One region of the Neisseria arctica genome, then DNA from elsewhere that is predicted to be linked to it. Evidence: predicted binding sites of a transcription regulator. Region 1 holds the regulator's gene; the other holds the start of a gene.
The links. Region 1 encodes FNR, which switches genes on or off when oxygen is low (the NO sensors DNR and NnrR bind a similar motif). Its sites were predicted from a motif close to TTGATNNNNATCAA; they were not measured.
Positions count from the first base shown of each region.

Region 2: a site for FNR is predicted at 2,566-2,579, ahead of LVJ86_RS01940 (M61 family metallopeptidase). Genes of this name have one in related genera too.

Region 1 covers NZ_CP091510.1:2,005,854-2,010,682, reverse strand. Annotated here, with positions in the region: partial or broken gene LVJ86_RS09310 (opacity family porin) at 48-386, opposite strand; gene LVJ86_RS09305 (hypothetical protein) at 397-627, opposite strand; gene hemN (oxygen-independent coproporphyrinogen III oxidase) at 876-2,282, opposite strand; gene fnr (fumarate/nitrate reduction transcriptional regulator Fnr) at 2,452-3,186, shown strand; gene LVJ86_RS09290 (CysB family HTH-type transcriptional regulator) at 3,358-4,308, opposite strand; gene LVJ86_RS09285 (OmpA family protein) at 4,771-4,829, shown strand, end outside.
Region 2 covers NZ_CP091510.1:447,218-452,046, forward strand. Annotated here, with positions in the region: gene LVJ86_RS01935 (TIGR01244 family sulfur transferase) at 42-470, opposite strand; gene LVJ86_RS01940 (M61 family metallopeptidase) at 753-2,516, opposite strand; gene ccoN (cytochrome-c oxidase, cbb3-type subunit I) at 2,871-4,307, shown strand; gene ccoO (cytochrome-c oxidase, cbb3-type subunit II) at 4,332-4,829, shown strand, end outside.

The DNA of each region.
Region 1 (4,829 bases):
TTTTCAGACGGCCTTTCATTTTTTATGGTTATTGCTGTATGCTTGGTTTAGAAGCTATAACGCAAACCTGCGAGTGCGCCGTATTGATGTACTTTTGTAGGATATTTATCACCATCCAGCTTGCCTAGATAGTTATACTCTGTGCCAACATTGAATGCCAGTTGATCATTAATTTGATATTGTACGCCCGCCAGCAAACCAATCCCCAAACGGGTATTGGTCTCTGAATAGCTGTAAGAGCTATTATTGGTACGGTTTTCAATATTGCCGCTTAGACGATTGGCGCCTGCACGAATACCCACATAAGGTGTTAAGGCAGTTTGATTGTGCGCATCATAAATTGCCGAGATGCCAGTACCTTGTACGCTTAAATCCCCTTGAGTGGATGAATAAGCATTAGAGGTGGAATTTTACTTTCCCAAAATGGGTGTAATCGAGTGCGTAACGGGCATTGCCGAAGCTTTTACCTACAGAAATACGCGTATTAGTGACAGTATCTTTATGATTTTGATTGTCTGCTTTTAACACCAACCGAGATGTGCCAAGTTCACCTTGGATATACAGTCCCTCTGCTGCGGCCATGGTTGAGAAGCCGCTTAATAATGTAATCAGTAAGAATTTTTTCATTTTAAAGTCTAACCGGATAATAATGCTAGATAAATATATCAAAAAACAAACAGGCTAACATAATAAAATGCTGTTCTCCGTTAGCTTATATTTTATATCTTTGTAAAATTATTGATTTATTTTTAAGTGGTTATTTTTTATTAAGTTAATTCTTATGTATTTATATTTTTTAGGTGGGTTGATTGGAAAACCTGTATTTATAAATAAAAAGGCTGTCCATCATGAAGGCAGCCTTTTTATTTATGTGGTTAAACCGTCTGTGAATATTTTGCAGCTGTTTCTTTATGGCGCAGATGATAATCGAAAACCATGGCGATATTGCGGATCACAAAGCGGCCTTTGGGCGTGACGGTCAAACCTTGAGGTTTGAGTATTATTAGGCCGCGTTCGGCCAAGTTTAGTAAATCGGACAATTCTTCTGAGAAATATTGTTTGAACGGAATACCGAACAAACTTTCATATGTTTGAAAATCAAGTGAGAATCGGCACATTAGATCTTGAATAATATTTCGACGCAGAATGTCGTCACGGTTGAGGCGGTAACCGCGCATAACGGGTAAACGACCATTGTCGATAGCGTTGTAATAGGCATCAATATCACGTTCGTTTTGAACATAAGTATTGCCGATTTTACCGATACTGGAAACGCCAATGGCAATTAAGTCGCAGTCCGCATAGGTAGAATAACCTTGGAAATTGCGTTGAAGCCAGCCTTCACGCAGGGCGATAGCTAATTCGTCATTGGGTTTGGCAAAATGATCCATACCGATAAAGGTATAACCTTTCCGAGTAAGGGTTTGTACGGCGTATTGAAGTATATCAAGCTTCTCTTCGCTGCCTGGTACGCTCTCAGTGTCGATACGGCGTTGAGGTTTAAAAATATGAGGTAGGTGTGCGTAGTGGTAAAGTGCCAGTCGGTCCGGATCAAGTGTTAAAACCGTATCGATAGTGGGTTTGATGCTTTCAAGCGATTGATATGGCAAACCATATATTAAATCAACACTAACAGATTTGAATCCTGCTTCGCGCGCTGCTTCGATGACTTCACGGGTTTCCTCAACAGTTTGGATGCGGTTGACGGCTTGTTGTACTTTGGGATCGAAATCCTGAATACCGACACTCATACGGTTGAAACCGAGGCGTCCCAGATGAAAGACGGTTTCCCGGCTGACCTTCCTTGGGTCTATTTCGATTGAATACTCACCGTTCGGCAGTAATTGAAAGTGGCGCCGTATCATGTCGAAAACACGTTCCAGCTGGTCATCGTCTAAGAAGGTGGGTGTGCCGCCGCCAAAATGGAGCTGTGCCAGTGGAAGCTTCCCATTGAGATGCGGGGACAATAGAGCCATTTCTTTTTCTAGGTATTCTATATATGCGTCGGCACGTGTTTTATCTTTTGTGATAATTTTGTTACAACCGCAGTAATAGCAAATGGTATTGCAAAAAGGTATGTGTATATATAGGGATAAAGGTTTATTGAGTGCTCCGGTATTGCGCTGCTGTAACGCTTGTAGGTAATCAGACTCGCCGAAGCCGCTATGGAAGCGGTCTGCCGTAGGATAAGAGGTGTAGCGGGGGCCGCTGGCAGGTAGGCTGGCAATTAGTTCGCGGTTAAACTCCGGTTCTTGGCTGGTGTGTATAGGTATGGTTTTCATGTGGCGGCTTTTATAAAAGGGTGTGTTACAATAATCGGACGCCGTGATAGCGGATTGGGCAATTTTACGGATGTTTGGTAGAATGTGCCAACCAAGATGATGATGTCTTGATTTGAGTCAATCACTCTAATTTTAAAGGGTTTAAAGGCTATAAAGCCTAGAAGAAATTATGTCTGCACACACCACTCAAAATCAAATGAAAGCATTGTGTTCGACCTGTTCTCTGCGTGAACTGTGTTTGCCTGTGGGGTTGATGCCGACTGAATTTGAGCAGCTTGATGCTGTGATCAAACAAAGCCGCCGCTTGAAAAAAGGCGAGTTTTTATTTCGGGCAGGCGAGCCTTTTGCTTCTTTGTTTGCTATACGTACCGGCTTTTTTAAAACAACCGTAGCCAGCCAAGATGGCCGCGATCAAGTAACCGGTTTTTTTATGTCGGGTGAGTTGATCGGTATGGACGGTATTTGTTCGCATGTACATAGTTGTGATGCCGTCGCATTAGAAGATAGCGAAGTATGCGAGCTCCCGTTTGCCCATATGGAAATGTTAGGTCAAAGAATCCCCAGCTTGCAGACTCATTTTTTCCGTTTGATGAGCCGTGAAATTGTACGTGATCAAGGAGTAATGCTATTGCTTGGGAATATGCGTGCTGAAGAGCGGTTGGCTGCTTTTTTATTAAATTTGTCAAGCAGGCTTTACTCCCGAGGTTTTGCGGCCAATGATTTTATTTTGCGGATGTCGCGTGAGGAAATTGGTAGTTATCTGGGATTAAAATTAGAAACAGTGAGCAGAACTTTATCGAAATTTCATCATGAAGGCTGGATTTTGGTTGAGCATAAACATATTCAAATTTTAAAACCCCAAGTACTCAAGCAAATGGTATATGGTGCGGAACATGCGGTTTGACAGGGTTAAATAAAGTGGTGCTCAAGTAAAAATCCAAAAGCTTTCTGACAAAAATAAATATAGCTTAAATATCAAACAGGCCGTCTGAACTTTCAGACGGCCTGTTTGATATATTTGTAAGGTTTCGTATCCTAATATCATTAATTAATCAGTTTTGATGCTTGTTTGAAACTAAATGGAGAAGTCTTCTTCTATCGGAGCATAGAGAATTTGGTCAATTTTTTGGCGAGTTAGCGGGGAAGAAAATATATTAATAAAATCGTAAGTATAACCGCGCAAATATGTATCAGGACGCAGTGCTATGTAAGTTGAAGATGGTTCGAACAAATGATCTACGGGAATCATACGTAGAGTGTGGTCATGCTCGGGATCAAATGCTATTTTCGCCATTAAGCCGATACCGAGTCCCAAGTTAACATAAGTTTTTAAAACATCTGTGTCTGCGGAAGAAAGAGCAACCTTAGGCGGTTCAATATATGCTTTTTGGAAAGCACGGGCTATGCTGCTACCGTTATTAAAGGCAAATTCATAAGTAATTAGAGGATATGTCGAAAGGTCTTCGAGAGTTAAAGGGCGTTGTAGGTCAAGTAGGGCATGCTCTTTAGGTACAATCACTGCGTGGGTCCATTCTGAGCAAGGAAGTTTACGTAAATCGGTATGTTCCTCAAGGGATTCGGTTGCAATGGCAAAGTCCGCCTCTCCGCTCGCAACCATTTGCGATATTGAGTGAGGGTTACCTTGGCGGATACTGAGCTGTACTTTGGGATAGCGTTCGACAAATTTCGCTACGATCGGCGGCAGTACATAGCGTGCTTGCGTATGTGTAGTGGCTATTGTTAAAGAACCCGTATTTTGATCTGTAAATTCATTTCCGATATTTTTAATATTCTGTACATCATGCAATATTTTTTCTGCCAGCTCCAATACGGCTTTTCCCGGTTGGGAAACCGAAACTACCCGTTTCCCACTGCGGATAAATATTTGGATACCGAGTTCGTCCTCTAATAAGCGTATTTGTTTGGAAATACCTGGCTGTGAAGTAAAAAGAGCTTCGGCAGCTTCGGAAACATTCAAATTATGTTTATAAACTTCCAAAACATAGCGTAATTGTTGTAATTTCATGGCAATAAATAAATAGAGTGGTCGGCGGGAAATATGTAGGATTTGTACGACAAATACTAAGATAAATGTAACATATTTCTATCTGTAAGCGGGAGTATACTCTCTGTACTTTGAAGTGAATTGTTTTTAAAAGTTAAATTAAACTGCACTAAGTATAGATTCATACCAATATATTGTTTTGTTGTTGCTTTTGCGCAACTTGTCTATGAAAGGGGTAGTGTTTTGGTTGTAAATAAATGACACGGGTTTGATTTTTCGGCATGATTGATAGGTAGGAAGCAGGCCGTTTGTCGGTTGTTTTCAGTTAGCGCGCTATTGACAGTTTGCTTTGACCTTTTTATAGTGCAAACCTGATATATCCGATTTGCCGCCGTTTGTAATTGATACAGCGGCCTGTATTGGTGATTTGTAGCGGCAGCACCTAAGTTTCCGTTGCATAACAATTTTTGATGAGGGAATAAAATGACCAAACAGCTTAAATTAAGCGCCTTGTTCGTTGCTCTGGTTGCTTCAGGCACTGC
Region 2 (4,829 bases), 820 kb from region 1:
AGAATCAACCGGATTTTGTAGAATGCTTATAACTATGATATTTAACGGGAAAGGTTGTTTAGCCGTTCACTAAAATTACTTAAGTCGACACCTACCGAGCGTGCGGCTTCTAGAATTTCGTTTGAATCTTTACCTTTTTCAGCTTGGGTGTAGGCCCATAATAAAGTACTGCGTGTACCGGTACGGCAGTAGGCCAAAACAGGGGCCGGGTGCTGTTGGCGGAGAGAATCGAATTTCGCTGCGTCTTCCGTATTAATAGCCGGTGCCGTAACCGGTTGGTGAACATGATGTCGGATGCCGGCAGTATCTAGCCATTGGCAAATTGTGTTGAAGGAGGGTTGGTTTTCTTCTTCTCCGTCGGGACGGTTGCAGATAACGGTTTGGATGCCGAGCTCTGTAGCTTTTTGGATATCTTCCTCGGAAAGCTGCGGAGCTATATAAAGATTGTCATCAAGTTTGCGGATACTCATGGTTTACTCCTTTGTTTTAGGCGGTTACAGATGATTTTGGGTTCGGTAACTAATCAAAAAATTATAACTTGGCTGCTGAGCTATTTGGCTGGGCAACTGGTAATGTACAAATAAAGATTTTGCTCCGGCGATATTGAAAGCATCAGAAGCCTTTTATGATGTTAGCAGATGGAGCGGATATTTGATGTTTTAATATATTAAAATTAACCGATGCCGTCTGAAAAGTTTTCAGACGGCATCGGTATATATTTTGCGTATTCAACAATGTTTGCTTATTGGTATTTATACGGTGATGTTTGAGAAAAGCCAGCGGTAAGCTGTTTCTCGATCAGTTATGTTCAGCAAAGCGGTGTCACAATCGGCTTGCTGCACAGTCATTAATGTTTCATGTAAAACGCCGTGGCGGAAATAATGTAGTTTGGCGGTCTCGCCAATTGCCAGCGAAGACCATTGTTTGTCGAAATCAGTACAGGCAAACCCGTTAAGCGCAATGATACGGTCTTGAGGGCAGAGTGCGGTGGATTCGGCACTACCTCCGTTAAAGACGTGGGTTAGAGTGATGTTGTCGGCATTTTGTTTGTAACGGGCACCGAAATCAGTAGCAGGAAGTATTGTTTCCGGCTGGGCTTCAATAAAGTCGCCTCCATGACTGCGGGGGAGGGCTTGCCACTGTAGATGGATACCTACCGAAGCCAAACAGGTTTCTAAGGGCAGATCTTCAGTTGAATATAAGGCCGTCTGAAAAAAATCTTGTAGGTTAAGGCCGGTAATTTCTTGGCAGCGGGTTTGCCAATGCTGTTCAGGAATCCCCGTGCGTGTGTGGCACCAGTCTTGGTAAAGTATTTGCATTACATTATCAAGACTGTATCGGTTGTTACTTTCTTTGCGTATGAGCAAGTCCAAGCACAAAGCGGCCAAGGCACCTTTTTGATAATAGCTGACAATAGCATTCGGGCTGTTTTCGTCTTGCTTGTAGTACTTATTCCACGCGGTAAAGCTGGATTCTGCCAAGGTCTGTTTCAGACGGCCTTTGCCCTGCTGAACCCGTGTGATGTTTTTAGCTAGAAGTTTTAAGTAAGCCTCCGGGCTGATAACGCCGCTGCGCACTAAAAACAAATCATCGTAGTAAGAGGTAATACCTTCGAATGCCCAAAGCTGCTCGGTGTAGTTTTCGCTATCAAGTCGGTAAGGAAGAAAAGCTGCCGGCTTGATGGATTTGACATTCCATGCGTGAAAATACTCATGGCTGAACAATCCGAGTAGTTGGATGTAGTCATCATTGGGAAGTGCCGTATTTGCTTGAGGCAGGGACTTTCTATCGGCCAGTAGGGCGGTGCTGCTGATATGTTCCAGGCCGCCATAAATGTTGTTTCCCAAATGCAATAGGAAAAGATACTCGTTAAAGGGAACGGGTTTCCCAAACATATTCAATTGTGCCGTACAGATTTTCTGTATGTCGTTTAGCAATCGTGTGCGGTCAAAGTCGGCATAATGTCCGCTCAGTGCGATTCGGTGATTGATACCGGCTGCCTCGAAATCTAAAAATTCCAGCTTGCCTATTTCAAAAGGATGATCGATTAATTCGGCATAGGAGCCGGCTTGGAAAACATGGGAGCCTTTAGCCGGCAGAGTGGTAGCCGTTTGCCAGTTTTGAGGTAAACCGCATAATTCGATTTGGTGTGGAAGATGTTCGTAATTCGGTGAGTAGAGAAATAGACAGGCACCATCAAAAAATGCCCGCTCCGAAGTCAGATAAGCACCGCGGACAGATAAATCATAGGCGTAAACGGTGTAGCAAATTTGCCACTTTCCTGAGCGGGCTTCGGTTTCCCAGTGATTTTTAGTAATTTGGGTGATCTTGGCAGGTTTGCTATCGCAAAATGCTTCAATCTGAATGATATGGCGCGAAAAATCACGGATCAGGTAGCTGCCAGGTACCCAGTTGGGTAGTTTTAGTTGTAAAGGAGTGTTATCGCAATGTGTAACGGTGAGGCGGATTTGCCATTGGTGCGCAGTCGGGTTGGCAGTTAAATGATAGTGCAACATGGAGCGAAATCTCTAAATGTTAAGTTTTGTAGGGCGAAGTGGAGCACGCTTGATTTGTGTCAAGAAACATTGTCCGGCTAACCTATAATCTTACAAAATCTGACCAAAGGCAACTTGTTAGCATCGTAAAGATTACGGTTCTATACGGATTTGACTTGGTACAACACAGGTTTTGCTTTAGAATATCTCAGTTAAGCTTCTGCTGGCTGTACCTTCTAGGGCTGTCGGTGGTGTTAAATTAAGAAAAATCGGGTATATCTTTGCGTGTTTTTGTCGGGCATCGTTCCGTTCAGAGGCCGCCTAGGCGAAACCGATAGTATATTATTAGTAAAGCCATGTTTAATGGAGACCCTCATGGAAACGCAAACTTATAACTACAAGGTGGTGCGCCAGTTCGCCATCATGACTGTAGTTTGGGGTATCGTGGGCATGCTGGTGGGTGTGATTATTGCAGCCCAGCTGTTTGCTCCTTCCCTAAATTTGGCGGAAGTCGGCCCGTGGTTCCACTTCGGCCGCTTACGTCCGCTGCATACTAATGCGGTTATTTTTGCATTTGGCGGTTGCGGTCTGTTTGCCACATCTTATTATGTTGTGCAGCGCACCTGTAATGTCCGCCTTTTCGGCGGTAATATCCTGCCTGCCATTACATTCTGGGGTTGGCAGCTGGTTATCGTGTTGGCGGCCATTACTTTACCGTTGGGCCTTACGCAAGGTAAAGAGTATGCCGAATTGGAATGGCCGATTGATATTTTGATTGCTTTGGTTTGGGTAACCTATGCAGTTGTATTCTTCGGTACTATTGCAACACGTAAAATCAAACACATTTATGTGGCAAACTGGTTCTATGGCGCGTTTATCTTGGCGGTAGCCTTATTGCATATTGTTAATAACCTGAGCGTTCCGGCCGGTCTGATGAAGTCATATCCGATTTATTCGGGTGCGATTGATGCCATGGTTCAATGGTGGTACGGGCATAATGCGGTAGGTTTCTTCCTGACAGCAGCCTTCTTGGGCATGATGTATTACTTCGTTCCCAAACAAGCTGGGCGCCCGGTTTATTCTTACCGTTTGTCTGTTGTGCACTTCTGGGCTTTGATTTTTACCTACATGTGGGCAGGTCCGCATCATTTGCACTACACCGCATTGCCGGATTGGACTCAATCTTTAGGTATGGTTTTGTCGTTGATTTTGTTCGCACCTTCTTGGGGTGGTATGATCAACGGTATTATGACTCTCTCCGGTGCATGGCATAAATTACGTACCGATCCGATTTTGAAATTCTTGGTAGTATCACTTTCGTTCTACGGTATGTCGACTTTCGAAGGTCCAATGATGTCGATTAAAACCGTTAACGCATTGAGCCACTATACCGACTGGACTGTAGGTCACGTTCATTCCGGCGCTTTGGGATGGGTAGGTTTTATTACTATCGGTTCCATCTATTATCTGATTCCCCGCTTGTGGGGCAAAAAAGAAATGTACAGCACCAAGCTGATTGAAGCGCATTTCTGGATCGCAACTATCGGTGTAGTGTTGTATATCGCCTCTATGTGGATTTCAGGTGTTATGCAAGGCCTGATGTGGGGTGCTTTAAATGATGATGGTACGCTGACTTATTCTTTCGTTGAAGCTGTAAAAGGCAGTATGCCTTTCTATATGATCCGTTTCTTCGGCGGCTTGCTGTATTTGAGCGGTATGGTTCTGATGGCTTATAACGTTTACCGCACTGTAGTAAGCGGAAAAGCCGTAGATGCGGAAATTCCTGCGGTTTCCCAAACACAGCATCATTAAAAACCTGAAAGATAGGCTACTAAAATGAAATTACAACAACTAGCTGAAGAAAAAGTCGGGTTCCTGATTGTGTTTACCTTCTTGGTAATCAGTGTAGGTTTCCTGATTGAAATCGTACCATTGTTTTTTACTAAATCCGTAACCGAGCCTGCGCCGGGGGTAAAGCCTTATAGCGCGTTGCAGGTAGCCGGTCGTGACATTTATGTACGTGAAGGTTGTTATAACTGCCACTCACAAATGATCCGTCCCTTCCGTGCGGAAACCGAACGTTACGGCCATTATTCCGTTGGCGGAGAATCGGTTTATGACCGTCCTTTCCAGTGGGGTTCTAAGCGTACAGGTCCGGATTTGGCCCGTGTAGGTGGCCGCTATTCTGACGAATGGCACCGTATCCATCTGTTGAATCCGCGTGATGTTGTGCCGGAGTCTAATATGCCTGCCTTCCCATGGCTTGCACGTAATGCGGTGAATCCTGAAATCGCTGTACGTAATATGAAAGCCCTACGTGCAGCAGGAACGCCT